DNA from 3 places in the Synechococcus sp. MU1648 genome. Region 1 is predicted to be linked to each of the others. Evidence: predicted binding sites of a transcription regulator. Region 1 holds the regulator's gene; each other region holds the start of a gene.
The links. Region 1 encodes NtcA, which controls nitrogen genes in cyanobacteria. Its sites were predicted from a motif close to GTANCNNNNGNTAC; they were not measured.
Positions count from the first base shown of each region.

Region 1 (9,529 bases):
CCACCGATCTCAAGCTTGTCGTGGGACTGGGAAACCCCGGCACGAAATACACGGGCACGCGCCACAACATCGGCTTCATGGCTTTGGAGCTTTTTTCGGAGCGTTCCGGATTCAGCTTTCGGCAGCAAGCCAAATTGCATGGATTGGCGGCCGACACAGGAGTGGGTGATCAGCGTTTGCGCCTCCTCATGCCGCAGACGTACATGAACGACAGCGGTCGTGCAATTCGTGCTGCGCTCGATTGGTTTGGCCTCGAGCCCCATCAACTGCTGGTGCTGGTTGACGATATGGATCTCCCCCTTGGCCGTTTGAGGCTGCGTGCTCAGGGCAGTGCTGGAGGTCACAACGGACTGCGTAGCACCATTCAGCATCTCGGCACCCAGGCGTTCCCCAGGCTGCGGATCGGGATTGGTGCTCCGGCTGAGAACCCTGCCGAGCGTCGTGCCCGAACGGTGTCTCACGTGCTTGGTCCCTTCAGCAAGCTGGAGCAACCCTGTGTGGGCGCTGTTCTGGACGCTGTCCTGGAAGGGATTAATCGTCTTCAACGTCAGAGCTTTGAGCGCGCCGGGACCTGGATCAACGGGTTTCGCTACGACCTGGAGTCCGAAGACTGATGCCGGCTCTTCCGGCGACAACAGCCCATCTACGGGTGCTTCGCCAATGTTTTCAGGCGAAATGTGTGGAGGGTGAGGTCTCTGCCGGAGGCTTTGAGTGGCAGTTTTCCTGGGCGTTTGACCGCGGCGAGCTGATGGTGGAGCCGTCCTTAGGACGTGCCCTGATCGAGGATGCCTTGCGGCGGTTCCTGGTGCGTTCTGATTACAAGCTCGAACCAGGAGGTGACTACACCTTCATGGTCAGGGCCAGGTTTTGAGCAAGAACGTGGGTGCAGGCTCTGGCCATTGCAGGCGGCACCCCAGGTGCTCTTCCAGCATGACTAAGGCGGCAACAGCATCCAGGTCCACCGGTGGAATGCGCAGCCCTTTCGGTAGAACTCGGCGCCAACCCCGAGCTGGCCACAGCGTCCAGTAACGCTGTCTTGCCCGCAGGGTGGTCCCCTGCTCCGGAATCACGGTGAGGCTGCCCAGGCCTTCCAGCCGCTTGATCCACGCTTGGCTTCCTGTTCCGTCGCCAATCAGGATGCGATCTAGAGCTTGGTCTTGATTCCACTGCTCGAGCCAGGGTTCCACGGCCTCTGGGCTCAGAACATGGCCCTCGCTGACAAGACCATGCTGAAGATCGGCCAGCACAAGGCCACATTTGCAGCGGCCTGGGTCGAGTACGGCCACCCGCTTCATGGGGATGCCTCAACCTCGACCACAACAGCATCGGCGCTGTAGCTGATCCCTGCGGCAATCACCTTCAAGACCACGCTTTTGCTGGGTCCCTCCATCAATGTCTGGGCCAGTTGGGAGAGTGCTGATCCATCGAATTGCAGTCCTTCCGTCAGGGATCCTCGCCGTTGCACCTCGGCATAGGCCGATGCCAAGAGAAGGTTCAGCCGTGTTCGAATGCCCTCTGGTGTGCGTTCATCCGTTCGTAGTGTGGTGGTCGCCAGCACGTCACCGCTTTGAGCCACTGGGCGGTTCGGACGCACTTCGGGGAAGGCGTACACCGCCGTTTCACCACGCAGCACATTGGTGGCGGAGCGCAGCGAGATCACCCAGGTGTCCGGCTTGCGGATGATGTTCTGTAGGCGTTCCACGTCGCTGCGGGGAACGCGGATCAACTGTCGTTCGGGTGCTTCACCCGGCCTCACCTTGCCGTAGGCGTTGGCATTGGCCTCTTGAAGCAGCCTGTCGACAGCCTGTTTCGCTTGATCAGGAGCATCGAGACGAACCGTTGCTCTCGCCAAGGTCTGTCCGCTACTGATCACCACCGATCCACGCCTCAGGGCGACCAGGTTGAATTCGAGTTCCTTGAGTTCCTGCTCGCCAGCTCGGATTCGGCTCCGCACGCTGTTCAATTCGGCCTCCGTGCGCTGGATGTCGGCATCGCGGGAGGCGATGTCGCGGCTCAGACGCTCACGTTCTGCTTCGAGCTGGGCGCGTTCGTTCTGCAGAGGAGCCAGTTCGCGGCGCAGGGTGTCAGCCCGTTGCTGTGACTGCTTGAGTTCAGCGGCGATCCGGTTGGCTTCTGTTCGGGTCTCTTCCCGTTCCCGTTCGGCTGCATCGAGCTGCCGCCGGCTGTCCTGGAGCCGGTCTTGCAGAGCATCCAGTTCAAACAGGCCCACCCGCAGCTGGCGGCTCACCAGCAGCAGCAGGCCGAGCGATAGTGCGCTGATCAGGCTGCCGGTCAGCACCGTGATCAGAACGGCGGTCCGTCGCGGGCGCATCTTGAACAGACTCAGGCGGGCCTTGCCAACACGACTTCCCAGCCGGTCACCCAGGGTCGACAGAACGCCCCCGAGCACCAGCAGAACCAGGATCAGTGCCCAGCCACTCATGGCCGCACCTGTGGGTTGACGTGCTGCCTAGCTGAATCGTTTGGCCAGAGCGATTGGATCCAGAACGGTGATTTTTTTGCGGTCAATCTGAACCAGACCGGATTGACGCAAGTCTCCCAGCAGACGCGTGATTGTCACGCGCGTTGAGCCAATCGCTTCGGCGATGGCCTGATGGGACAGGCGCAGGTCGATGGTGATTCCCAGTTCATCCGCAACGCCGAAATCCCTGCACAGCACCAGCAGAAAGCTCACCAGTCGGGATGACATGTCCCTGTGGGTCAGCGTTTCGATCATCGTTTCGGTCTGAAGAATCCGACTGGAAAGGCCCTGCAGCAAGCGCAGGCCAACGCTGGTATCCGCCTCGATCGCTGCCTTCACGGATGTCGCAGGCGCCGTCACCATCTCGACTCTGGTGAAGGCTACGGCGTGGTAGAAGCGATCAGACCGTTGACCGGTCAGCAACGACAGCACCCCGAAGAGGCTGTTCTCGCGCAGCAAGGCCACTGTGATCTCTTCCCCTGACTCGTAGACGCGGGAGAGACGGACCGCGCCGCGGCGGATCAGATAGACCCGTTCAGCAGGATCTCCAGGGAAAAAGATGGTCTTGTTGCGGTCCACCAGTTCACTGCTGGCGCCGTCCAGGTCCCGGATGATTTCCAGGAGGGAGCGGTTGGCCGGTTCTGTGCTGGGGGTTGGAGCCACCATCTGCGGGGCGTATCGGCTGAAACCTCGGCTACTGGTCATGACAACCCCCTTGTGAGGCGAAGTTACGGAGCCAACGGTGGCCGCCGTGTAGCGGTTATTACGTAACTCTGCTGTGCTCGCTCATCGCTTGGCGTTGCGCCTGCATCAGGGATGTCAATCCAGGCTCAGCCAGATCCAGTAATTCATTGAGTTGGCTGCGGCTGAAAGGCGCTCCCTCCGCAGTTCCCTGGATCTCCAACAGGCGACCATCGCCAGCCTGCACAACATTCAGGTCCACCTCAGCTTTGCTGTCTTCGCTGTAGTCCAGATCCAGCAAGGCCTGGCCATCCACCAGGCCGACGGACACGGCCGCCACCTGGTCGACCAGTGGCGATTGCTCCAGAATCCCCTCATCCACGAGTGAAAGGCAGGCTTGCTCAAGGCCGAGCCAAGCTCCCGTGATGGATGCAGTCCGTGTTCCGGCGTCGGCCTGGATCACATCGCAGTCGATCAGCAAGGTGCGCTCGCCCAGTCGCTTCATGTCGATCACAGCGCGAAGGCTTCGGCCGATCAACCGTTGAATCTCCTGCGTGCGGCCCGACAATTTCATGAGCTCTCGTGATTGCCGCTGCGGCGTGGATCCCGGCAGTAACCGGTATTCGGCGCTGAGCCACCCCAACCCTTCCCCCTTCCGCCAGCGTGGAACCTTGTCCTCCAGGCAGACGCTGCAGAGAACAGCGGTTCGGCCGGTGTGAACCACAAGGGAGCTCAAGGCAAAACCCATGGGATTCCAGGTCACCGAGAACGGCCGTAATTGCTCAGGGCGACGGCCATCGGTGCGGCTTCCAGCGGTTTGGCTCATCGGTGGTGTGCAGTTCTTCAAGCCTCGCAGGCGGTTGGTTCTCGCCCGTCCAAACACCATGGGTGGTGTCAATGCACTTGTGGAATGTCATCTCGCCGCTACATTCAAGGTCTTGCCGGGATTGCCCGGACGGATGTTGCCGCGATGACCACAAGCCTTGCCGACCCCCAAGCGTTCCAGAACTCACTGGATAGGGATCAGCAGGCTTTGCAGCGGGCTGGACTCAGGCCCCTGCCACCTGTTGCAGATCCTCCACCGCTATATCTGGTGGCTCCCGAAGGGCAGCTCCAGGTCCACACAGCGCCCTATCGCGGCAGTTTCGCCAGTGTTCTCAGTCAAGCGATGCGTGCCGCTGGTCTGGGCAGTCGTGTTCTGATCAGTCAGTTCCTCAAAGGGGGCGTGCAGCAGGGGCCCGCAGGTCGTGTCCAACTATGTGGAGGCCTGGTCTGGCTACGGCCCGAGGTGCCTCTCTGCCTCTCTTCTCCGAATCACCCCGGCGGTGCGGAGGCGGTTGCTGCCGTTTGGTCCATCTGCCGTCAGCATTTGATTCAGGGGGATCTCGACCAGTTGGTCCTGGATGAAATCGGCCTGGCTGTTGCCTTCGGTTACCTCAATGAATCGGACGTGATTGCAGCTCTCGAGCAGCGGCCCGCCTCGATGGATGTGATCATCACAGGACCTGCGATCCCCGCCGGCGTGGTGGAGATGGCAGATCAAGTCACGGAGTTGCGCCGAGGTTTCTGATGCTCAAGTGCGATCGCTGGATCACTGAACAGGCTGGGCAGGGAATGATCGAGCCATTCCAGAGCGGCCTCGTCCGTCATCTGGATCCGGAGCAGAAGCTGCGTCCGGTGCTGAGCTTTGGTTGCTCCTCCTACGGCTACGACCTACGCCTGTCTCCTCAGGAATTTTTGATCTTCCGGCACGTTCCCGGCACGGTGATGAATCCCAAGCGGTTCAATCCGGCCAATCTCGAGCCCACTCCTCTCCATGAAGATGAGGACGGCCGCTATTTCATTCTTCCGGCCCACTCTTATGGCCTTGGCGTAGCGCTTGAAAAGCTTCGAGTTCCTCCCAACATCACTGTGATCTGTTTGGGCAAGAGCACCTATGCCCGCCTTGGAATCATTGTGAATACCACCCCAGCGGAAGCTAGCTGGGAGGGTCACCTCACCCTTGAATTCAGCAACAGCTCCGGTGCTGACTGCCGGATCTATGCCGATGAAGGTATCTGTCAGCTGTTGTTTTTTGAGGGTGATCCCTGTGCGACCACCTACAGCGATCGACAGGGCAAATACCAGCACCAGCCCGAACGTGTGACGCTCGCCAAGGTTTAGATCTCCCCGGTTTAAGGGGCCAGTCGTGCTCGATGCAGCCTGCTTTTTTCGTACCAGGCGGCGAACTCAGGAGCCCAATCCACCATGTGGGGCCACATCAGATCGCAGAGCTGGCGGATCTCCAGCTGAGCATCGAGTTTGGCCCGCAGATCCATGAAGTGGAGAAACGCGCGCAAACTGAAGCTCACCACAAAGTGCTGGCGGTAGTCGAACGGAAGGATGCCGCGGGCGTGCTCCTCGGAGAAGCCGGTTTTGAGAAGATCCCTGTATCGCTCGGCAGCGCTTCGGCACAGATCAAGATCTTGGTTGCGCAGCTCTTCCGTGTAGGCATATTTCTTGCCCTGCCTGTCGCTGTAGTCGCCGACGGGCCGCAAATAAAACACCTCTTCAAGCTCTAGGGCCCCATCCGCTGCTCTGCAGATGCGATCGCCCGTGTAGCGCATCGATTGCACATCGAAGCTCACGCCGACCCGATGGGTGCGGGCCTGCTGCATCACCGAATGAGGGAACCAGCCCACGTTCAGCACGATCTGTGCATGTTCCATGGGGCCGTAATGGCCGCGCTCTCCGGATAGCAAACGTTTGACGCAGATCTCCCCAGCCCGTTGTTCATCAGGCCAACTGGCACGATCTCCGGCCACAAAACCTTCGCTGTAGTCCTGATGCATGGCCGCATAGATGCATTGCTGCGGGTTCGGCGTGGCAGCGATCAGATCGACCCGGAAGCGGTCCATGGGAGCGTCAGAGTGACGAGTTGTGGTGATCATGGCGAGGTGTGTCAACCATGGCTGCGCGGTCCAGCCGTTGGTTGGCTCGACGTTGCCGCGAATGCGCTATCAGGGGAGGAGGGACTACGCAGGCGGCTGAGGCTGCCGACGCCAGGCAAGGCCGGCAATGGCTGGTTCTCAAGCAGTGCAGCACTCAAGAGTTGCAGTTCTTCCGAGCTGCGCAGGCCGAGGGATCGGCCCCTTGGCTCCCCCTCGGCGTTGAACAGGTTCAACTGAGGAATGCCATTCACGTCGTAGCGATCAACCAGATCTTGCCAACGGGGATTGTCGACGTTCACCAGAACAACATCGAGTCGCTCTCGGGAACTTTGCTCCAGTTCCAGCATTGAGGGAGCCATTTCTCTGCAGACCTGACACCAGTCCGCGTAGAACTCGATCAGTGTGGGCCGTCCGTTGTTCAAAGCAGTCTGCGGGTCGAGGGATCGTCTCGCCAGCTGCTCCATCGGGCTTTCGCTCTGAATACCGCCTCGCAACATCACCAGACCGAGGGCGAGAGCAACCGCGACCAGCACCAGCACCCATCGCTGTGTCGTGCCAAGGGGAGAAGACTCTGGGGAACGTGTCATCGCGCCTCAAACGCTGTCATCACTTTGGCAGCTCCTCAGGAAGCTCGCGGCTAGCTTGCACCCATGCCAATTCTGCGACTGCTGAGCCTTCCGGTTCGGGCGCCGTTGCTGACGGTGCTGTTTCTCGTTGCGGTTGTGCTCGGGAAACATTGGCAGGTTGTTCAGCCCGCGTTCACCTCTCTCTTCGGGGTGAGTTCGGCCTGGTTCTGGTGCCTCGTGCTGCTGCAGGCCGAGGTGGTTGTCGTGTTTTGCACAATGCCGGATCTGCTGCTGCGGCAGGTGTCGATGCTCATGGCGTCCAGCCGGGTGATGACGTTGGTCGTCACGTTGCTGTTGGTGATTACCGGTGGCATTTACCTGCTCAAGCTCAATGTTCTTACCGACGTTCTGATCCTGGCTTCAGCCTTGCTGTTGGCGCGTCTCGATCTCATTCGCCTTGGCGTCCTGCCCGGTGCCAGGACGTGCCTGTTCCTGATGAGTGCTGTCGTGATCGGCGGCATCGTCGCTGGCACGCTTCTGCCTAACCCCACGGCCAACCTCTTCGCAGGAGGGTTGATCACCACCTGAGTAGCCGATCAGGTTGTCGAGCACTTTCTTGGTGTAGAAGCGTGTTTCCGGGTACGGAATGCGTTCTACCCAGAGCGCAGCATCTTCCCCATTGGTGGGCTGAGGCCATGAGGCCACGGCGCCGGGCCCGGCGTTGTAGCTCGCAATACTGCGAAAGGGGTCGTTCTCCCATCGCTCTAATAATTGGTTGAGGTATCGCGCTCCCAGTTGGATGTTGTCGGCGGGATCCTGCAGCATCAGCGTGCTGGTTGGCTCGCCAGCCATCTCCGTGGCTGTGGATGGAAGCAGTTGCATCACGCCAACGGCCCCTGCGGGGGAGACGACCCCAGGTGCAAAGCGTGACTCCTGCTTGGCGATCGCTCGCAGCAGATTGGCTTCAAGATCTTCCTCCTGCGCTGCTGCTTCCATCTCAGCCTGGAAGAGGCGGGGGAACTGGCTGCGGTGGAGGAGGTGTCGTTGCTGGCAGCTGGGATCACGCCAGCGGAGGCTGAGCCACCAGAGCTGATCCAGTGCCATCCAGGTGTCTCCGACGGCAAGGCGCAGTCTGCCTTCGGCGAGACGTTCTTCGGGTGGGAGCGTGATCACAGGATCACGCTGTGCCTGCCAGATCTCCCAGGCTGCATGCACCTGTCCGAGCCGCCAAAGGGTGTTCACTAAGGCGTCTTGGCTATTGAGGGGTTGCCAGGTCTGTGGATCCTTCTGCGGGTGTTGTTTGCGTAGATCCAGAGGTCCTGAGATCCCAAGGCGATCCATGGCGCGCCATCGGTAGTAGCCGGCTGGGAAGGACCTGATCAGGCTGCGCCAGGTGCGCTCAGCCTTTTCCGTTTCACCAAGTTCCTGGTGGCTGAGCCCAAGCCAGAACAGCCTGCGTGCCTCCAACGGTGGTGGCAGAGGGCCATGCTCGCTGCGGCGGTCCAACAGGTCGCGGGTGCGCTCCCAATTCCCGGCAAGGAAAGCATCGCGGGCGAGATCCCATTGGAGTTGCCAGATGTCGGGATCGTTGGGCCACCGGTTCAGGGCGGCTTCCGCTTCATTGCCGTCGGCCAGTCGCACGCGAGCCGCGGCAACGGCGGCTGAGCGCTTCTCAACGCCTGCCGGCAGGGCATCCAGGACCCCAGGATCGGGATAAAGCGGCTCGCTCAAAATCCTTGCCGCTTCAAGGCTTGCGGCATGGCCTGGGTGGGTTTGTGCCAGGGTCAGCAGCTGTGCTGTTCCCTCATCAGGGTCACCATGCAGCAGCAGGGATCGACCAATGGCCAGTTGGGTTTCCGGGGCGGCATCGACGTCCTGGAGACAGGCCAGCGCCGTTTCCGCATGGCCTCGTTTCGCCATTGCTTGTGCCAAGTTTTGGCGCTGGGCGGGCTCTGGTGCCTGTGCCCCCGTGGCCTGGCAGGCGTCACGCATCTGTTCTAGGGCCCCTGGCCAAAGCACATTCCAGCGGGCCAGGTGCAGGGCCCCTTGATGGTTCTGCAGCGGTTCGGGCCCACCCCCCGCTGCCAACGTCAGCGCTGCTGGGTGGGCGGGTTGCTGCTGAAGCAGCTGCTGGTGATAAAGGGGTTTGTTCTGGCCAAGAGCCAAGCGAGCCCAGGCGGAGCCGGGCTCTTCGGGAAAGCGATCAAGAAGGCGCTGCCAGGTTTGTTCGGCCGCCGCTGTCTTGCCCTGGGCGGCGGCGGTGAGTGCTGCCCGTTCGAGGACCACAGCAGCGACCGGATCGTGTCCCCAACCTTGGCTATTGAGGAGTTGATTCGATTCCTCTCTGGCCACCATCAGTAAGGCGGCTTCTCGACGTGTCTGTGGATCGATAGACCAGCGGTAGTGCTGCCAGAGCTGTGCTTGCGAGAGCTCAGGTGTTAGGGGCTGATGCTGCCTCTTGAGCAGTTGCTGCCCACCCCATGCAGCAAAGCCGCTGAGACTGGCAACCGAGAGGAGCAGCAGCGTTCCGATTCGCGGCCCTGCCAGCACACTCAACCTGGATCAGAACTCATTCTGATGATCTTGACGGGAATGGCGACCGTTTCATCGACTGAGGGCAGATGAGGGCAGAGCTGCACCTGTCACGTTCCTGGGAAGCAGCGTTAGAAGCGCTTCGTATGGTGCTGTCCACGATTGAGACCCATGGTTCATAAGGCGTGTTCCCCGATTGGCCCGGCTCTCGGTGACGCTGCGCCGGGGTTTGGAACCGATGGGATCCGTGGGCTTGCTGGCACCGTTCTGACGCCGGCCTTGTGCCTTCAGGTCGGCTACTGGGTTGGTCGGGTTCTGCAGGCGGAAGGCCCTGTTCT
Region 1 is NZ_JAKUHI010000004.1:29,656-39,184, reverse strand. Features, by position in the region: gene pth (aminoacyl-tRNA hydrolase) at 1-614, shown strand, start outside; gene NCN06_RS06210 (DUF3146 family protein) at 614-871, shown strand; gene NCN06_RS06205 (RuvC family protein) at 855-1,295, opposite strand; gene NCN06_RS06200 (DUF3084 family protein) at 1,292-2,443, opposite strand; gene ntcA (global nitrogen regulator NtcA) at 2,471-3,187, opposite strand; gene rph (ribonuclease PH) at 3,246-3,989, opposite strand; gene NCN06_RS06185 (cob(I)yrinic acid a,c-diamide adenosyltransferase) at 4,134-4,733, shown strand; gene dcd (dCTP deaminase) at 4,733-5,326, shown strand; gene thyX (FAD-dependent thymidylate synthase) at 5,338-6,060, opposite strand; gene NCN06_RS06170 (thioredoxin domain-containing protein) at 6,105-6,680, opposite strand; gene NCN06_RS06165 (hypothetical protein) at 6,744-7,247, shown strand; partial or broken gene NCN06_RS06160 (lytic transglycosylase domain-containing protein) at 7,338-8,579, opposite strand; gene glmM (phosphoglucosamine mutase) at 9,363-9,529, shown strand, end outside.

Region 2 (9,529 bases), on a different contig from region 1:
ACAGCCAGTGTGGTGATGGCCCAAGCCTTTGGCGTACCCGCATTCCCCGTCGACACCCACATACACCGGCTGGCCCAGCGATGGGGCTTAAGCGACGGAAGCAATGTGACTCGCACAGAACAGGATCTCAAGCGCCTCTTTCCGAAAGAGCACTGGAACCGCTTACACCTTCAGATCATCTTCTGGGGGCGCGAGTTCTGTACAGCACGGGGCTGCGACGGAACTGTCTGCTCGATGTGCTGTGAGCTCTATCCGAAGCGACGCCGTCCAGTGATCACCCGCAAACCTTGATCAAGACAGATGCTCTTCGGCGTTGGCCTTGATCACACAATCAGCGGTGGGATAGCTCACGCAAAGCAAGGCAAACCCTTGGCCGATCTGGTCATCATCCAGAAAACTCTGATCGGTCTGATCAACCGAGCCACTCACCAGGCGTCCGGCGCAGGTGGAACAGGCTCCGGCACGGCAGGAATAGGGCAGATCGACACCGGCTTCTTCAGCCGCATCGAGGATATAGACGTCATCAGGGCACGAAAAGCTTGTTCCACCCTCGATGCTGATGTTGTAAGTGGCCATGACTCTGAAGGTCCTAAAGGCTTGATAGCTGGATCAGACGATCCGTGCCAAAAAGACAGCGCCCCAGTTCAATTCGAGACGCTCCACGACGTGTTGCCTCAACCCAGACATCAGCACTATCGTGATAGTACAAACAAACCAGTAAAGAACAGTGCCTGCTGAGGGCTCAATCTCTTCCATGCGCCACAGCTCCGCAGCCCAGGAGCCAATCTTTCTATCCGTCAGAGCAGGAATGACCGTGATCTGCGGCAGCACCGACTCCGACGACTGGTGGATGGCCGACGTGATTCACGTCGACGGCGGCGCCAGGGATCCAAGGATTCCGACCTTGTTCCAGGTGGCTGACGTGGATTCAGGGGCGATCCGCTGGGTCTGCGCCGACTTAGTCACCCACATCGTTCCGGACAGCTGAGCAAGGCCGAGAGCCTCAACGGGATCGAGTCCGTCGCGCGAATTCGCCTAGGGTCTCAACCCCGTCTCAGATGCCTCATGCTGAAAGCCTTGTTCTCACTGGTTTTTGCAGCCGTGATGTGGGTCCAGGTGCCGCAATGGCAACCAGATTGGTCCCAATGCTCTGTCGACACCCCGGACGTGAATTGCCACTGGTACATCACGGCGCCAGACAACACCTTCGGAGAAGGGTTTAGCTGGGAGAACGCACCTTGGTTCAGCGCCGAAGGCTTGCGGGATGTCGGGGAGCTGGACGGCACGATGATGGCCATCCACCAGCAGGAATCTTCGAAAAGCTAGGCAGCAGAGGCCTAAAGCCAGGGAGCAAAAACACTCATTCACAATCCGTTACAAAACTCCTAAAGTCGTTACATAAGCCGCCTGAGCTCCTGTGACTGATTACACGTCCGCCATTGCCGCAGTTGTTGTCGTAACAGCCGTCCTCTCGGCAGCTGTCATTTACGTCCTGGCCCAGCCAACAGACCTACCAGTCATCAAAAAGTCCCAGTCCCGGATCTGACGATGTCCATCGATGCCCGGTGCAAGGAACAGCAACAAACGGCCGATCGAATGTTTATGGACTTCAAATACACCGCACCTGGCTCGAAAGAGCAGGTGCGTGCTCTAACCACCCTGAGCTTCCTGGTCGGGATGTGGGCTGATTTTCTTTCGGCTGAAGAAAAAAGAATGGCCAGCGCACTGGCCCTGGAAGCAAGTCCATGAATTACGGACGAACCGCTTGAACTGAAGGCTGAGAAAAGAAAGGGAGCTTCGGGCACTGGAACCCGCGATCGTTCAACTTCCCTCAGCGCACCGCGATCACCAACAGCGCTTCACCAAAGTGGTTGTTCTATGCATCACCGAAGGGGTGAACTCAGGGGCTCCCCCCCCCTTTTTTGAACTTTCCTTGAGACATTCGAGCACTTGACAACCACTTCCCAGCACGATTAGTACTGACGTACTGGCAAAACGGTGATGGGGGAAGGCTGGTTGATCGACAGCGACGGCTATTGGATCTGGCGCTTCCACCGTGATCAGAAGGCATGGATCAACGAGCCAAAGGTGTTCATCGACAGAGGTCGACGGATGCCGGAGGGCCCACCGCTGCTGAAGGAGCGCCGCCACCTTCGGAAGGCAGAGGCAGAACAGCTCTGGGCGTCATTGCAGACCCAGGGATGGAAACGGCTCGCATCGCCGGCCTGGGCCGACGCGTTTGAGCTCTGATTCGATCTCATCAAATCAGAGCGACAACCACACTCCACATGCACCAAAGGGAAGTCCCAGGCCCTCTCCTCCAAAACGCAACAGCCTCGAAGTAGATATCACCTAGATCCACTTGGGGCCAACCTTGAGGGTGTCCATTAGCGATCCCACTACACGCTTCCAGTTGGCATCGTTGTTGTGTGAGGAAAAACGCCTCACGGGGTGGAAACAAGGTCACACTCCCGAGAAGCGTTTCGAAACCCCTGCCTTCGGCGGGGGTTTCTTTTTGGCACGCTGAGCAGTTACCTCAAGCGTTTCGCCACTTCTGATCCCTGACAAAATTTGCGCATGGATCCGACCTCGCCGGAAAAGGAAATCAACCGCATCGAGAGGGAACTTGATGCGACCAACCCTCCAGGAGGACATCCCCCTGCGAAACCAGGCAACAAATCACTGGATGCAGTTCTTGTCACCGCTCTGTTGCTGTTCGTCGTCTCAGCAGCATTGGTGTTTGCAGGCCGGCTCAGCACAGACGAAAGAATGCAACTAACGGCTGGTTCCGTTGGAGCAGCCGTTGGTCTGTTGACTGGATATGGCGTCGGGCGACTCAGGCCTTAAAGCGATAAGGGCAACAAGGTGGATAGGGTTCGCGGGCTCTAAGCCACACCCCAGATGAAGCGCTCCCCGAACCTTGCTTTTATCGGTGGCACCATCGTTATCGCCGTGATGGTCATGGCGGCTTTTGCCAACGTCGCCAATGCTGACGGTTGCTCAAGAGACAAGTCTGCAGAGCCCACGCGAGGGCAGATTCACAAATAAGGTCTCCTGAAACTGGGGCCCCTGCCTGTGGCGGGGGTTTCTTTTTGCCAGCAGGTCTTGACAGCCGTCAAGGAGACGCCAATAATTTCTGTAGCAACAGCTACAAACGTTCACCCCGCTCCTGTGGGGCGCAGACACTCCAAGCCACGGAACGGGGACTTGGATTTCTTCGAGGAACATCCATGACTGCACTTCTCTATCGAGGTCACACCTACGCAGGAGCGGCATCTGCTCCCAAGGCCTGCGTGGAACTCACCTACCGCCGCGAGCACTACAACACTTGCCGGCAGGAAATCGTTCACGACAACCACCCCACTCTCACCTACCGAGGCGTTTCTTACACCAAGTAGTTCGAAATCTCTGAGACCTTGCCCCTGCCTTTGGCAGGGGTTTCTTTTTGCAATTTTGAATGGCCGACGGTGATGCACCACCGGAGCGATTCGACCACAAAAATAGATTGATAGGCCGACCCGGGACTTCCCAGACACGACCATATTTCTTAAGAGAGAACGGACTTGACCCCAGACGAAGTCGAGGTCAAATCACAGAGCTCGTCGGACATCGCTCTGCCCGACTTTCAGGCCCGCTTCGCGACCTGACTCCGCGATGATGGGGCGAAAGTTCCGAGTCTGTAGTGCCCTGGCGAGCACTATTCAGACATGAACAAATTCCCTGCAACTTCTATAGTTTCTGGTACCAGAAGTGAAGTCACACGTTCGCAGAGCTGAAGAGACCGGAAGCAAAACCGACTTCTAACAAACGCCACTGTGTGGAATCAAAGAAACGATCCCGAAGCCACTCCGCATATTTACGGTGTTTGAACATTGCATGGCTTGTATGTGCTGAACGAGTTTCTCAGCATGTATTGCATTGAACGCCAAGACAATGACTGTCAATGGAGGCGTGAAATTTGCTTTAAGACTGAGTTCAAGGCTTTTGTCAACGCTCGCACCAAGTCAATGGCAACATTGGGGACATATCGCGTGGTCCATGCGAGTTGGGCCAATCAGGTGGTCGCCGAAGTGAATGGAATGGATTTGGTCAAAAAGAAAGAAAACCCAGAGTGACCACTCTGCAAATCCCCCCCGTAAGCCAAAACCACTGAATGCTCCACGGCGATGGGGTTTGGTCAGATTCGAGAGAATCTTTTGCTTCTGCTCAGAGATGCAGGGTGCCGGCACATCAGGAACAGTGAAATTGCACTTCAGGCCCGAACCATCCTCCCTAAACACCGGGGCTGCACAGAGCATGAGCTGAACAGTGAGGGGGCCGCTGCCCTTCACCTGCATCAGGCAACTTCAAAAAAGAAGTTGATTGAAACTGACCCTGCAGATCAGGTGCTCTCTCAGGTTGATGGGTGAAGAACGATCATTCAATTCTCTCCAGAACATCCTCCAAACCCTTGTTCATACCTTGAATAATGACGTCGGCACGGCGTTTCAAGGGATAGATGAAGCGCCGCTCAGCCGGGAGCATCTCCCGCAGCATCTGGCGAATCACATAAATCACTGGCCGATGGCGATCACGTAAATCACGCCAAAGCCGCCTGATCAGCCTCTGCACAACTGGGGTCTCGATGTACACAACAAGCGAAATCGGCACAGACTCCAGAAGCAGTTGCGGTCCGTAGGAGCCTTCAACAAGAATCAGGTCGTAGGGCTGGTTCAACGGCCTGGAGCCAACCTTGCGGGTGCGCATGTCATAACTGCGCAGGGAGTCAAGCTGTCGATAGCGAACAGCGCTCACCTGCAGTCGAAGCTGATCAGCATCGATGGCATCAACCGTGTCGAACCCATAGCGAGAGACGGGGGACCACCCACTGCGGTAGTAGTCATCGCAGGCGATCAGAAGTGGATGTCGCCCCCTAGCTCGCAGCTGCTCCGAAAGATGTGCAGCAAAGGTTGTCTTACCAGCCGCGGATGGACCGCAAATGCAAAACAGGGGAACTGCTGCGGACAAACGAAGTCCAAATCCACCACCATCCTGGCAACGAATCCCGCGAAGCAACGTCAGAACGGTAGCCGTTGTTACAGAACAGGCCTATAGTGAATTCACGTTGAGCCTCTTCGGCAGGCCGCAGTCAGATTCACGCCAGGCAACGGGGGCGTGGACACCGGGCAAGAGAGAGATGAACACACTTCAACTGATCAAGGCACGGACTGTGCGCAATCAGGCCATCGAGACGGCCAGAACACAGATGGCTAGGGCCTTTCGCCATCAGGGCCATATCGACCGGGTGCACACGCCAGTGGGAGTCAAAGCCAAGGTGCTGCGCTATCGCGGCGTGACCTACCAACCGATCGATCCACAGCAACACCCAAGCGGTGGGCGCGAACTGCGCTACCGCGGCGTCAGCTACGACGTGTACTGATGCCAACTTTCGACCCATGATTGAAGCGGGGGAGATCCCCCGCTTTTTTCATGGCGGTTCTGGGTGACGAAAAACCATTGGCGCTATGTGCTGATCTCCGCTGCGGCAGTGGCCTTCAGCACAGCGGCTGGCCTGGAACCACCCCTGCGGCACCTGATCATCTTTGCGAGAGCCGGAACAAGCTTCAGCGCGAAACAGCTGTGTAGTGGCGTGTTGATGGCTGGGATGGATCCGGATCGGATGCTCAGCGAAGACCTGGCTGCCAGCAAGGGGCTGATTCAAACCAAGATCGACCAGGCCGGTGGACGCGTTGAAGCCAGTGCCCTGTTCGGATTGGTTCGCGCTGAAGCGGTTCAAAACGATGGACATGGCTGCAGCCAACGGATCAACGGCAGGCCCATCCCCCAGCCACCAAGCCAAGCAGCTCCTGTTTCAAAGGATCCCACCGCAACCGGTGAGCCGTGGCCCCTCGTTTCCACGGCCAGTCCCGAGCCACCGGCGATCGACAGCAAGGCGCTGAGCAAGGCTCTGAATCGCGCATTTCGCGAAGACGATCCACTCACTCCAAAACGAACGCGAGCTGTGGTGGTGGTGCAGAACGGATGGGTGATCGCTGAGCGCTACGCCAGCGGGATCCCTCCCGAGATGCCGCTGATCGGCTGGTCGATGAGCAAAAGCATCACCCATGCCCTGATCGGACTGGCCATCCGAGAGGGACATCTGGATCTCAAACGCCCACCGACCGTGCCCGAGTGGAGCGACCCGCAGGACCCTCGACAAGACATCACCCTGGATCAGCTGCTGAGAATGAACAGCGGGCTGGCCTTCGAGGAATCGACGGGAGCGCTGAACTCGGATCTGGTGCGGATGCTGACCCAGGAAGCAGACATGGCACAGTTCGCCGCCAGCAAGCGGCTAGCAAAGACACCCGGCAGAAAGTGGAGGTATTCATCCGGAACAACAAACATTCTCAGCCGGATCCTGAGACACGCCATCGACGACGATCAGCGTTATTGGAGCTTTCCCTCAAAACAGTTGTTCCGCCCCCTCGGCATGACGACGGCGGTTCTCGAAACCGACAACAGTGGAACCCTGGTTGGCTCGTCGCTGGTCTGGGCCAGCGCACGAGATTGGGCGCGGTTTGGACAGCTCTACTTGGATGACGGGAACTGGAACGGTGAGCAGCTCTTACCCCAGAACTGGGTCAGGCACGCCCGAACAGCAACACGAGGATCCAAGAAGGGGTACGGAGCGCACTGGTGGCTCAGTCGGCGCAAATCTCGACATGATCTTCCCAATGACAGCTTTTCAGCGGAGGGCTATCAGGGACAGCTGCTCTTGATAGCCCCATCTCAGCAAGCTGTCGTCGTGCGCCTAGGTCAAACCCCTAAAAAGCCAGGATTTGATGCCAATGACTTTGGAGCTGACGTTCTCTCAGCCCTTCGCTGAGTGGAAACGCCAATGCTCAGTCCTGATCGCCGCCCTTGGGTACGAAAGCTTGTGATGCTGCGACGAGGAGACCGGTGATCAGCAAGGCCGGAAGGATGACAGTGGGACCGCCTTGAGCCGTCTGAGAGGCGAACAACAGCATGGTCTGGCAACAAAAACCAAAGAGCACACTGGCAGAACAGGAGACAAAGAGCGACTCCTGCAAACGTTTGTCGCAGAGACCTTCGTTCAACACATCACAACGGGGAAGAGAAACAGCTCTCCCTGGACGGCATCGCAGCAGCGAACAGAAGTGGAGGACCTTGCACGAGGTTGCGACATGCCTGACGCCGCTGTCGGGAACGCCTTGCGCGGACGGATCAAGGAGTGACGCATCCACTCATCAGCGCGAAATGTGGCGTAGGGGGAACTCGCAGACATGAGCAACAGAGCAGTACATCTGTTTTAGTGCGCATGTACTATTGCGTCAACCCTGGGGCTCTCCGCAACAATCACGGCTCCATCCGTTCCTCAGGGACATGACGCAAGAGGATGCCTCCCTCGACAACCGTCTGAGCCGCATCGAAGCGCGGCTTTCCAAAATCGAGGCGGTGCTGTTCAGCACCAGGGCAGACAAAGAACGGGAGACAATCGCCACCTTTCTTGCAGACGCTGATTCCATTACCGATCAGCGACAGAAGCAGTGTTACGACGAATGGATCCACTACCTGAACAACAACCCAGAGGCTGTCGAGGCTCACCTCAGCGTCCATGAAACGGCAGCCCTGAAAGCCTCCATCAACGCCCATGCGCCGAGCGATTCGTAGGGTTATACACAGCTTTTCCACAAGGACTCTGCAAACAATCCCGACCAGACCAATGGTTTCGGGAATCGGCGTGGAAAACAGCTCGCAGTGCCTTGCGAGCACAGACAGAATCCTCTGATCAGGTCTTGAGAATGCTGTGCTGGCAGTCCATTTGCCAGGTTTGCATTGTCAGAAATCCTGGAACCCCATCGATGCGAAGCCAACCGCTCTGTGCTGTGAACCAAGAGCAGAATCCTCAGCAGATCCAACGAGACGGTGATCAGACGCAACAATCACCTATCAAATTGTGGAAAAACCAACACTTTTGTTGTGACGACTGCAGACGGCCAGGACACGTGCATTTCCGCGTCACCACGTCTCTCCAGACGAGCTGGATCTTGGTGTGCGAAACCTGCTGGCCGAAATTTCAAAAACAGGCTGGTTACCGCTATGGAGGAACACGCAAGTCGAACCGGCGCAAACGTCGAAGGGACTAACTGAGTTCACGCTCAGACCGGCTCGCACTGATGGTGAATCACCGTGCCGCGACGTTCAAAGAATTCCGGCTCAGAAGCGTCAACCACACGCCACCACCAACGGCCATCGGTGTAACTGGGGGCTCCAGCATTGTTGGTGCGCGGAAGCTGCAAAACAAGATCCCCCCAGCGCACCAGAACACCATCCCCAGGGAGGGTTCCCGCAGCGGAATTGGGAATGCCATCCGCCAAACCGGTGACATCAACGGCTCCCCGGGTGATCTCGACGCTGAGGCGATCCCCGTCACACATCCAATCGGCCCACGACGGCTGGGGGGAAACCAACAACCAACAGGCCAGAAGCATCGCCAGACCAAGGCCCTTCGCGACAGAATTCAGCAATGCTGTTAACCCTCATCTACGACGGCGGATGCCCATTCTGTCGGCAATTCGCCTTACGCAGTGAACTCAAGGCTGGCATTCCAAACCTGCGGATTGTTGACGGGCGCGCTGATCACAGCATCCGCCATGAGCTCAACGCCCTCGGGCTGCCTCTCAGGGACGGCGCCGTTCTGATCGAAGGTGAGCATCGTTGGCATGGAAGTGAAGCCATTGCGGAACTCAGCCGTCGCATGAAGCCCAGTGATCCTTTGCTGAGGTTGCTGTCAACGCTGTTCTGCGATGGGCAACGCTCAGCACTGGCCTACCCGGCCCTTTTGGCCGCCCGGCGCATCGCTCTGGCGACACGCGGGCTGAGCGCTGACCCGGATCAAGGGCTCCATAACTGAAGGAATGGGTCAAAAAACGGGTATCGCCATCGACACCGCTGACCTACCGTCAAAGGACCGTCTAAAGGTTTTCTTAAGCATCGACTCTGATCCCTTCGTTCCTGACGCGTTAAGCCATCAGCAACTCAGTGCCTTGCTGAGAGCGGCGATGGACACATCCGTCCTCCCTGAGGGAAAGCTCAGCGATGACGAACTGCTTCGGGCAGCCCTCACAGCCTGGGCTGATCAAACCCAAGAATTACTGCGTTGGATTGAAGGCCAGGGGGATGCCGTCAGCGATACGAGGACGCCAAAGCAAGTGATGGCTCTTGGTAGCTTCCGAACCCATTTGGTGATGGGTCTCAAAGCACTGCGCTACTCCGAAGGCTGAGACAGCTCTTTTAGACGCCGGGCATCACAACATTCCTCAAGAACAGAAAGAAACTGCTCAGGATCCGGTTGATCATCGATGTCGAACTGTGTGGCCGTGATCACTGTGAAGTTGATCCATGCCTCCACTTCCGGACCACCTGACGCCATCACAAGGTCATAACAGGCTTGGAAATCTGAATCGGGCGCAAGGTCGCGGGCCGCATTGATCACGTCATAGAGCTGATCCAAACCTTCCACTTG
Region 2 is NZ_JAKUHI010000001.1:250,576-260,104, reverse strand. Features, by position in the region: gene nth (endonuclease III) at 1-291, shown strand, start outside; gene NCN06_RS01650 (2Fe-2S iron-sulfur cluster-binding protein) at 292-576, opposite strand; gene NCN06_RS01645 (DUF3104 domain-containing protein) at 755-988, shown strand; gene NCN06_RS01640 (DUF8643 family protein) at 1,066-1,326, shown strand; gene NCN06_RS01635 (hypothetical protein) at 1,549-1,749, shown strand; gene NCN06_RS01630 (DUF1651 domain-containing protein) at 2,002-2,250, shown strand; gene NCN06_RS01625 (hypothetical protein) at 2,578-2,847, shown strand; gene NCN06_RS01620 (hypothetical protein) at 2,902-3,048, shown strand; gene NCN06_RS01615 (DUF4278 domain-containing protein) at 3,231-3,398, shown strand; gene NCN06_RS01610 (hypothetical protein) at 3,888-4,115, shown strand; gene NCN06_RS01605 (nucleoside/nucleotide kinase family protein) at 4,417-5,007, opposite strand; gene NCN06_RS01600 (hypothetical protein) at 5,177-5,419, shown strand; gene NCN06_RS01595 (serine hydrolase domain-containing protein) at 5,483-6,868, shown strand; gene NCN06_RS01590 (hypothetical protein) at 6,885-7,100, opposite strand; gene NCN06_RS01585 (hypothetical protein) at 7,097-7,288, opposite strand; gene NCN06_RS01580 (hypothetical protein) at 7,387-7,674, shown strand; gene NCN06_RS12855 (DUF8622 domain-containing protein) at 7,806-8,150, shown strand; gene NCN06_RS01575 (DUF8671 domain-containing protein) at 8,163-8,531, opposite strand; gene NCN06_RS01570 (DCC1-like thiol-disulfide oxidoreductase family protein) at 8,531-8,917, shown strand; gene NCN06_RS01565 (hypothetical protein) at 8,922-9,287, shown strand; gene NCN06_RS01560 (hypothetical protein) at 9,272-9,529, opposite strand, start outside.
Region 2: the regulator NtcA is predicted to act here: its motif matches at 3,139-3,152, upstream of NCN06_RS01615 (DUF4278 domain-containing protein).

Region 3 (9,529 bases), on a different contig from region 1:
CTTAGACCGTGTGGACGGTTGGTTGATCGAGCGCCGTTTGGATGACATGCAGGAGCCGATCTGCCGTGCATCTATGCCAGGGCATGGCACCTGGTTCTCGGCAAGGGTCCGGTTGGATCCAGATGATTTGGTTGTTGTGCCTGCCGGACTGCAACGACCTAATGAAGCTGCGCTGATCGCTGTTCGTGAGGCCCTCCAGCGCTGTCGCGACAGTCTTCTTTATTTTTGAGCCGATAAAGCTTTGTGGCTGGTGGTGCTGCCGCGGTGAAATCAGGCTATGAAAACAGTGTCGGCCTTTGTAAAAAAAACGTCGACTCCTCACACCACCTGAGCCTCCGTTAACCGCGGGGGCTTTTTCTTGCCCCAATCCCGAACTACACCTTTTGATTCTGTGCTCAGCAAAAGTTTTGCGGTTGTGATGTTTTTAACGACATTTGTCTGATGTATTGCATCGAGAGGCTTGATTCAGGGGGGCAATGGATTCAGGAGATCTGCTTCAAAACGGAGTTCAAAGCCTTTGTGAATGCCCGTACCAAATCACGTGCCACCTTGAAGACCTATCGCGTGGTTCATGCCACCTGGAATCAGGTGGTCACCGTTGTGCAGGGATCGGCTGAATCCTTTTGAATGGCTTTGATTTGGTGTCTTCAGTGCCGCTGTGATCCCGAAGACTTCAGGTCACTTCTTGGGATGGGGGATGTCCTGAGCCATAACCAGTGGCCTCGAGGACTTTGGCCATGATTCTCACGCGCTATCTCAGTAGAGAAGGTTGGGTGGAGGAGTGTTCCCATGCTCACTCTTTTGAGGCCTACATCGACGCACGACGTCGCTGTGTTCTTCGAGGCTGCCCGTATTTGCTCGTCAATGCGGAGACCGGCGGCACAGTTTCGGTCCTAACGGTGAAGCAGTGTTTGCATCAGTACGGCGTTGATGGTGATCTATCCGATTAATCGAATCGTTTGATCTCTTCGGTGGATCGATGGAAGAGCCGGCAGGATGGCGGTGGCTGAAATTTCCCCATGTCGACGTTCCTGGTCACCGGCGCGAACCGTGGGATCGGGTTGGAATACTGCCGTCAGCTCAAGGCCCGGGGCGAGGAGGTGGTGGCGGTCTGCCGTCAAAGCAGTGATGAATTGGAGCATCTAGGGGTGCGTGTTGAAGCGGGCCTTGAACTGAGTGACAGCCAATGCATCGATGATCTGGTGCACCGCTTGACGGGCTTGCCGCTTGATGGCGTCATCCTCAATGCCGGAATCCTGCAGTCGATGCGGTTGGCCGATCTGGATCCCACGGGAATCCTTCGGCAGTTTGAGGTGAATGCCCTTGCTCCTCTGCTGCTCGCCCGGGCTTTGCTGAATCAGATGCCCCGTGGTGCCAAGTTGGTGTTGATGACCAGCCGTATGGGCTCCATCGATGACAACACATCTGGAGGTTCCTATGGCTATCGGATGTCGAAGGTGGCCCTCAATATGGCCGGAAAATCATTGGCGATCGATCTGGAGCCACTCGGCATCGCCGTTGCAATTTTGCATCCTGGATTGGTGCGTACTCGGATGATCCAGTTCAATCCAAGCGGTATTCACCCGGAGCAGGCGGTGGAGGGTCTGTTGGCACGGATTGATGCCTTGACCATGGCCAACAGCGGCAGCTTCTGGCATGCCAATGGTGAGCTGTTGCCGTGGTGAGACGGGAGAAACGCTTTGGGTTTTGATCCGCGTCACTGGTCTGGCGGACGTTCTGAACAACGGGTTACCAGCAATGTTGAGGCGTTGCTGGCGGAGAACGATGCCCTTCGACGTGAGGTCTTGCGGCTCAACCGTGAGTTGGACCGACTGCAGCGGCAGCAACGCCAACGCTTCCGAACCGAAACGACTTCCCACCGCTCTTGGAGCGAGCCATCGGCCCAAGCTCCGCCGCGCATCAGCAGCCACCAGGTGCAGGCTTGGGGGCAGTCCCTTGCACAGCAGCCGGGATGGAGTGTCCTGCGTCAGCGCGGCTTGGAGTCTTTGATTGATCAGCTCAACCGCAGCAGTTTTCCCTCTCATCTGACCCTTGAACAGCGACTCGATCGTCTGGTGCCTGGTTTAGGCACTGATCTTCGGGTAGCGGTTGGATCCAAGGCGAGCAAACAAACAACGGCAGTCTTGGCGGCGTTTGCGATGTTCGGCGTTCGGGCCAGCGAGTGGCTCGATGAGGATCCACGACGGGTGGTTGAACAGCTGCGTCAGCACCAGGAACAATTCAGCTCTAAGCGGCAGGGACGTCGCACGCGAAGTGATCAAAGGCGAACAGATCGTGTGGACTTTGGACATCCCCGTGATCCACGGATTGCAGCTTTAGATGTCCTCGGGTTGGACGCCAACGCGTCACTCACCGAGATCAAGCAGGCTCACCGAAAATTGGTGAAACAGCACCATCCCGACCTTGGCGGTTCGGCAGAGGCTTTTCGCCGTGTTAATGAAGCGTATCAACGCTTGGTGAACTAACTCAGCTCCACCAGGCCTTTTGGATGTTTGTTAGTGGTGTGTCTGCATACTTGAAATAGTCAAGGTCGATGAGCGGGTCGACATTGCAGGCTTTGCCTCTGCTGATTGCCTGAGCGATACGCTCAATTCCATCGTCGGCTGAGAGCGCTCTCCCAAATTTGTCGGCGCCGTAGAAGCTATGCAGCAACCCAGTTTCCAAGATGCTGATTGCTCCTATAAAGCCAAGGGTTGCTCCCTCTGAGCGGCTTGAGGAAGCCATGAATGCTGTGACTTCCAATTCTCCGATGGGGGTGGTGTCATACCCAGCAATCAGATGGATCCAGTCGTGATGCGCGAGTGCTGCGTTACCGGCACCGAGTTCACCGGGAAGTTTGAATCCTCTTGATTGGTAAAACTCCCAGAGACTGCGTCCAAGGCTGCCCTGGGAACAGTTTTTGAGGTTGTCCCAGCGTGCAAACTCATCAGGATCAGCCGTGACACATACGCCATAGGCATGATCACCGTATTTTTTCAAGAGATCCTGAAAGACAGGATCGCTTTGATCATCGCCTTCTCCGATCCAGTTGCAGCGGTAAAAATCTGTTGTTGCCTGGGTGATGGCGTTGTGTGCCAATTCCCTGGCGAGGTTCAGGATCTCGCTGTTGATGTTCAGTGCGTTGGCCCAATGATCAATGTCCCTACTCAACGTCTCCGGGATCGGATTGCAAAGCATTTCGAAGGCGATCAGCAGTTCCAACAGCTCTTGGCGCTCCGATGCTTGCGTCAACGTCTCTGCCAACGTTTCAACCTCAATTCCGGGATGGCCGGAGAAGTCAATCTCAGCGTCAAGCAGCTTCAGGAAAAGGGTGTGGGCAAGGTCCTGTTGAAAAGACGTGTACCAGTGGCCTTCAACTCTGTGGACTTGCACCAGTGCTGATGCAAGGAGATTGGCTTGTTCGTGCGAATTATGAATTAGGAACATCGTTCCAGCACGCCTTGAAGAAACCAATGCTTAGCGATGGATCGCGACTTCTGAGCGGTCTTGTCCGATGATTGAGATCAAGTTGGGGTGATTGCATGCCAGTGGAATTTGGGGTCGTCTGCATCGGTGCAGGCATCGCTATCGGTATCTCCTTGGGTGTGGCGGTTTGGTTTGAACGTTGGAAAGCCAAGCAGCCTGATCCCACGACGAAACAGCCATAAAAAAAGCCCCGCCTAAGCGGGACTTGATCGAGCGTTTTGTGCTGTTGTCAGCGAGCGACTTTCTGACCGCGATAAACGAGAACAGAACGCTGGTTGCTGGAAGCAGCTGCGTTGTTCTTGGTGTACTTCTGGCCGCGATAGGTCAGGGTCATGATGGGTTCCTCGAAGCAAGCTCAGGTCCCCGTTCCATGGCCTGAATCGAACTGCGCCTCGCCTAAGGCGGGGTGAACGTAGTTGCGTAGCTGTTGCTACACAACCTTTATAGAGGCGATATCAACCCACGTGTCGTTCGCGCTGTTACACAGCTGCAATTTTGTTTAGCCCAGGCCTGAATAAACCCGCTTGGATGCATTCCAGCGGTTTTCATTCAATTGCTTCCGCGCCCGTTTGGCGGTGTATGCACCGGGCGAGGTTTGAGTTGCGGCGTTTTTTGAGCCGCCTTGGTGATGGCCTGCAACAGAGTGGGGTAGGCAGTGGTTTGCGTCATCTCAGCGTTTCAGGAATTGATTTCATCTTGTCGCTGCTTGGAGTGACGGAATGATGGATCGGCTACCGATCTGGCGGTTCAAGCTCTGAAGGTTTGTTCTGGACTCAAAGCTTCCATTAACTTGTTGTCATGGTGAACAGTTCGCACGCAATCAAGTGTTCTTCGATGCTTACTTAGTGTGAAGCTGCTAGCGCCTTAAGCCTCCGTTCGTACCGTGTAGGCACACTGTTTTAGATGTCATGAAAAGCTCTCAGAGCAAAGATGATTGGGTGAAGGCACAGCAACACAAGCTTCATAAGCCCATTGATGTGGACACATTGATGTGGGTGCGAAACCGCTTAATGCGCTTGGAAGTGGAGGCGCGTTGGGCCGACCGCATTTGTGTGTTTGAGGAGTTCTTTCCTAACGACGCGATCATTCCGCGCATTTGACCGAATTCTGTTGTTGACTTTTTTTGGCCAAAAGGGAGGTGTGGCAAAAACCTGCAGCAGTCATCATCTGGCCTCTGTATGGGCTTAACAGGGCATATCGGTGTGTGTTGTTGACGCGGATCGCAACCGTTCCGCAACCGCCTACTCCGCCCGAGGAATTCTCCCGTTTGAGGGAGTTCCAGCCGAGGCTGCAGCGAAAGCCAAGCGCCATGCCTACGTGATCATCACGGAGGGGCAAGCCAGAAGCGATGAAGATGAACTCAACAATGTCTCTGCAGGTGCCGTCGAGTTCACGGTTGAACTCTCCTCAATGCTGCGGCAGATCGGCACCATGCATACCGCGTTATTGGTGAAGGTGGATCGTCGTCAACAACAGTTTGCTCAGGATGCGAGCCAACTCTTGGATGGTTTTGGGTCGATGTGATGCAGGCAGAAATCCCCCTGTTGGCTGCGTTTGAAAAAGCAGAGGTGGAGGGTCGGCCTATGGCCAGGCGGCTGTTCAGATCCGTGAACGCTTGTATGGCGACCACCCACGGCGTCGGTTGCCGATCGAACAGACAGGCCAATCGGTTGCCGCAATCATTGCTCCAATTGGAGGTTTGGTGATGGGCCGTAGTTCCTGGGTGAAAAATCCGACCCGTTGTTCAGCAGCTTCAACCTGGCAGTCCAATGATTTATCTGCCTCTTCAGCGCAAACTGCGGTGAAGTCCTCCCGATCTGCTGCCGTGCTCAACGCGAGCTCCTCTGGTGAAAACGCATGATCGAAACCGTTGTGATGCTTGCGATCGGCTTGTCCATGGCTGGCGTTGTTCTGGGAACTCTCACCACTGACCAGTCGGTTTAAGTTCAGACGTCGTCGCTGCTTTTGATGCCAGGTCTTTTCGCCTTCATGCTCGGGCAGCTGGAGATCAGCAATCTCACCGCAGTCTTTCTGGCTTTGGTGGCGTTGGTGTTTGTGGGTAGCTTCGCCGTGGTGTCGTTGCAGACCGGCGAGCTGATCAAACCTCCTAAAAATGATTGAGACGCTCTTGGTCAACGGTCAGCAGGTCGTGCTGAAGGTGCCAAGCGACCGTGTTGTTGCTGAGCGGGTGGTGCGTCACATTCAACGGCGTATTCATGAGGACGACTGGAGGCCCTACACCTGCAAAGCCGATGCACTGCGGGCATGGGTCCGCTTGGGAGGCATCCGAGTGCAGGTTCTGCACGCCTTGAAATTGGTCTGATGACGAGCTGAATTTCAGAACGATCCCAGCAACTGAGTCATCGCTGCCGCTGCACCGATCCCCCCGAAGAACAACACCAAGGGAAGAAGAACAGGCCAGCGTGCGCTTGTGTCGGGATTCATCGGATGGTTTTAAACATTCGAGACAACGCTATTGAGCCGTTCTGCTGAGTGGCGATGGCGACCGTTGCCGCCTCAGAGCTCCATGATGCAGAAACGGTTCATTCGATCTCTGAAGGTTCGATGCCTGAGCAATCCATGGTCACCCAGGCTGAGTCCTCCCATGTCGTGGTCATCGGTGCTGGCTGGGCGGGCTGGGGTGCTGCGAAAGCCCTCTGTGAAGCAGGCATGCGGGTCACCCTGATCGATGGGATGGCGGATCCAACAGGTCGTACGCCAACGCGCACCGCATCTGGCAACCCTTTTGAAGCCGGTACCCGTGGTTTCTGGAGGGATTACCCCAACATCAATGCGCTGACCAATGAGCTCGAGCTCGAGCATGTGTTTACCGACTTCACGACCAGTGCCTTCTGGTCTCCCGATGGTTTGGAGGCCACCGCACCGGTGTTTGGTGATGGGTGGCAGCTCCCCAGTCCCTTGGGGCAGGCCATGGCCACGGTTAAGAACTTCAAGCGCCTTCCAGTTGCCGATCGATTGAGTATCGCCGGGCTTCTGGTGGCGATGCTTGATCTCAATCGCAGTGAGGCAACATTCCGGCGTTATGACGCCATCGATGCGCTGACGCTGTTCCGCCAACTGAAGATCAGTGAGCGGATGATCAATGAGTTTTTGCGTCCGATTCTTCTGGTGGGGCTGTTCAAGCCACCCGAAGACTTATCCGCTGCCGTCACCATGGAGCTGCTCTATTACTACGCCTTGGCGCATCAGGACTCCTTCGATGTGCGCTGGATTCGTTCTGGGACCATCGCAGAGCGGTTGATCGCTCCATTGGCGGAACGCTTGCTGGACCGTTGTCAGCTCAGAGTTCAGGGCGGCACGCTGGCAACTTGTCTCAATCTCGATCACCAGGCAGCCGCGATCCAGTCTGTGGAGGTCCGTTCGCCCGCAACGGGACGAACAAGTGTGATCGACGATGTCGATGCGGTTGTTCTGGCGGTGGGTTCCAAGGGCATGAATGCTCTGATGGAGCAGTCGCCGTTCTGTGCGGGAGCCCTACCGGAGCTGGTGGCTGCCGGCACATTGGGCGCGATTGATGTGGTGTCGGTGCGGTTGTGGCTGGATCGCTATGTCGCAGTCGACGATCCCGCCAATGTCTTCTCGCGCTTTGCGCCATTGCAGGGTTCGGGTGCCACCTTTTTCATGCTCGACCAGCTGCAGAAAGCTGATGAAACGGATCTCTGGGGTGGTCGTGCTCCTCAGGGGTCCGTCGTTGCCAGCGACTTCTACAACGCCACAGCGATTGCGGCGCTGAATGATCAAGAGATCGTCGACACCCTGATGAAAGAGCTTCTGCCGCAGGCGGTGCCGGGTTTTCGGTTGGCGCGAGCACTGGAGTTTGAGGTGCGGCGTTACCCGGGTTCGGTGTCGTTGTTCTCACCTGGCAGTTTCAGCCAACGTCCGCCGCTGCAAACATCGTTGCCATCCGTGGTCTGCGCTGGCGACTGGGTGCGGATGGGAGAACGGGAGCACGGTGCCAAGGGGCTGTGTCAGGAACGTGCCTATGTCTGCGGCCTCGAGGCAGCCAATGCCTTGATACGGAGTGGTGTGCTCAAAGGAATGGATCGCGCGACGAGTCGAGAGCATGAAGTGCTTCCGATTCGTCCCGAAGAGCCCCAAGTGCTGCTGGGGCGGGCGATGAACAAACTCGTGATGGATCCGTTGGAGGCTTTCGGCATCCGGTTGCCTTGGATGCCCTGTGCTCAGAAATTCAGCTGACCGGAGAGCCAAAGTTCCTGCCAAGACCCTTGGGCTGCAGCACTTAACGCCATGAAAATGGTCACGCTGATGCCGCCCAGGGTGAGACCCACCCCCATCATGATCAGGGCGGTTAGCCCTTCTGCCTGGGTGAGTGGTTGCTTGTCGAGAAAGCGACGCTTGGCCATGGCTGCGGATCCGATGCTCCCGTTCTGCATCGGCCTTCGGGGTCTTGGCAACTGGCCTTATCACTCATTTATGCAGAGTTGATGCAACACCCGATGGTTGGGGTCTGAGCGAGGAATCGCAGCGAGGCTTCGCTTTCAGATCTGCGCTTGACGTCGCCCCAGAGGGTTTCATCATGCAGCTATGGCAGGTTTGATCTGTGGCATGACAGCCCTGTGGCTCCACTCTTGGTGGTGTTGCAGAACAACCAATTCGCCGGCGGTCAAACGAAGCTGGCCCTATCCACGTTCCTGGAAAAACAGCTCTGATCTCTACGCAAGGCCCTGTCGTCGGCATCGCCATCTCAGAGCGCGCACCCAATTGACTGCCCGCAGTCGCCGCTTCGCCGCTGCACCCTGAAGCGCGTGAAAGCCTCCGTTTTTTGCTTGGCTCCGCTTTGGTTTAAGTGAACGATGAGAACCTCAGTTCAAAGACCTTGCTGGGCTCGTGTAAAGCATGGATTTTCACAGGCAACATTGCGGGTCGTTGTTGTTTCCATCGTGTCCAAGGTCGTTGGGATTGAGGAGCGACCTCGGCTTGGCGTGAGATCTGCACTGATGTCGCCTCTTTGATCTGGGCTTGCTGCTCCAGTTCGGCACTGAGGAAGAGTCCTGCAAGGGAAACCATCAGGATTGTCAGGATTGCTGCGAAGAGATACATGGTCGACCGAGCAATGGCTTGTTCCTGTTCCTTGCTCAGGTCGCTCATGGTCTCGGCCAAGATCTGACAGAGGTGTATCAGTCCAAACTCTTGGCTGCGATTACAGAGAATGTCGTTTTGTGTGCCGACCTGAAGTCGACGTCGTTCGTCGCAGACGCGTCTAGGTCATTTCACCCTTAGTCACAGCCTTGGTAGCTTTCGTTACTGAAAATCGTTAAGATGCTCAATCCGGCGCTTACAGCTTGAACGGCAGCCAATCGATCGAGGTCATCAGAGAGAAGCGTCGTCAGCAGCTGATGGGTCTGTCGTTTGTGGCTGCAGCGGTTGGTGTGCTGACGCTTTTGACGATGCGTCTTGGCTCCTGTTGTTCCTGGTTCGGCACGCACTGACCGCTATTGGCCTCGATTAGAGGGCTTCTGCTCGTCCCCTAGATCTGGTGTTTTTTGAGGGTAGACCCGCCTCTGAGGGCTAATGGCACTAGATGTGGTGTCTCCCGTCTTGCTTGTTGATGCAGGGCCGGTATCTTTCGGAAGTTCCCCATCACCTGGCTCCAGTCCGTTCGGCTGGGGCTTTTTTGTTGTCCAGCACAGAAAGCTGTAACCATGCAAACCAATCTCCAATTTTCTTAAGTGACAAGGGTCGGGTTTGCCGGTGGCTACCAGGCTGGGTTCCTTAGCTTGTTGCCCCCTAGACGGCTCTTGATGTCCCCCGCAGAGCTATCGAGCATCAAATGGGAGCAGGATGGGGAGATGTCTGCCCAAGACACGTGGATCCTTGTGAAAAAGCTCACCAAGGTGGAGGAGCAAGACAAGGCATCCAGCCTGTTGCATTTGTCGTCGAAACACAGCCACTCCAAGCGATCCAACCGTCGCTGATTTGAATCTTGCTAATCAGCGCTGGGGTTTCTGGCCGCTGCTGCCACTTGGCTATCAGTTGCAGGAAAAGGTCTGAGGGGCTTGTC
Region 3 is NZ_JAKUHI010000006.1:116,355-125,883, forward strand. Features, by position in the region: gene NCN06_RS08505 (hypothetical protein) at 1-229, shown strand, start outside; gene NCN06_RS08510 (hypothetical protein) at 442-627, shown strand; gene NCN06_RS08515 (hypothetical protein) at 738-950, shown strand; gene NCN06_RS08520 (SDR family oxidoreductase) at 1,020-1,685, shown strand; gene NCN06_RS08525 (J domain-containing protein) at 1,701-2,486, shown strand; gene NCN06_RS08530 (hypothetical protein) at 2,488-3,447, opposite strand; gene NCN06_RS08535 (DUF4278 domain-containing protein) at 3,716-3,820, opposite strand; gene NCN06_RS08540 (hypothetical protein) at 4,395-4,586, shown strand; gene NCN06_RS08545 (hypothetical protein) at 4,687-5,010, shown strand; gene NCN06_RS08550 (hypothetical protein) at 5,455-5,607, shown strand; gene NCN06_RS08555 (hypothetical protein) at 5,600-5,809, shown strand; gene NCN06_RS08560 (hydroxysqualene dehydroxylase) at 6,052-7,704, shown strand; gene NCN06_RS08565 (hypothetical protein) at 7,689-7,901, opposite strand; gene NCN06_RS08570 (hypothetical protein) at 8,811-8,957, shown strand; gene NCN06_RS08575 (DUF8633 family putative protein) at 9,270-9,443, shown strand.
Region 3: the regulator NtcA is predicted to act here: its motif matches at 3,907-3,920, upstream of NCN06_RS08535 (DUF4278 domain-containing protein).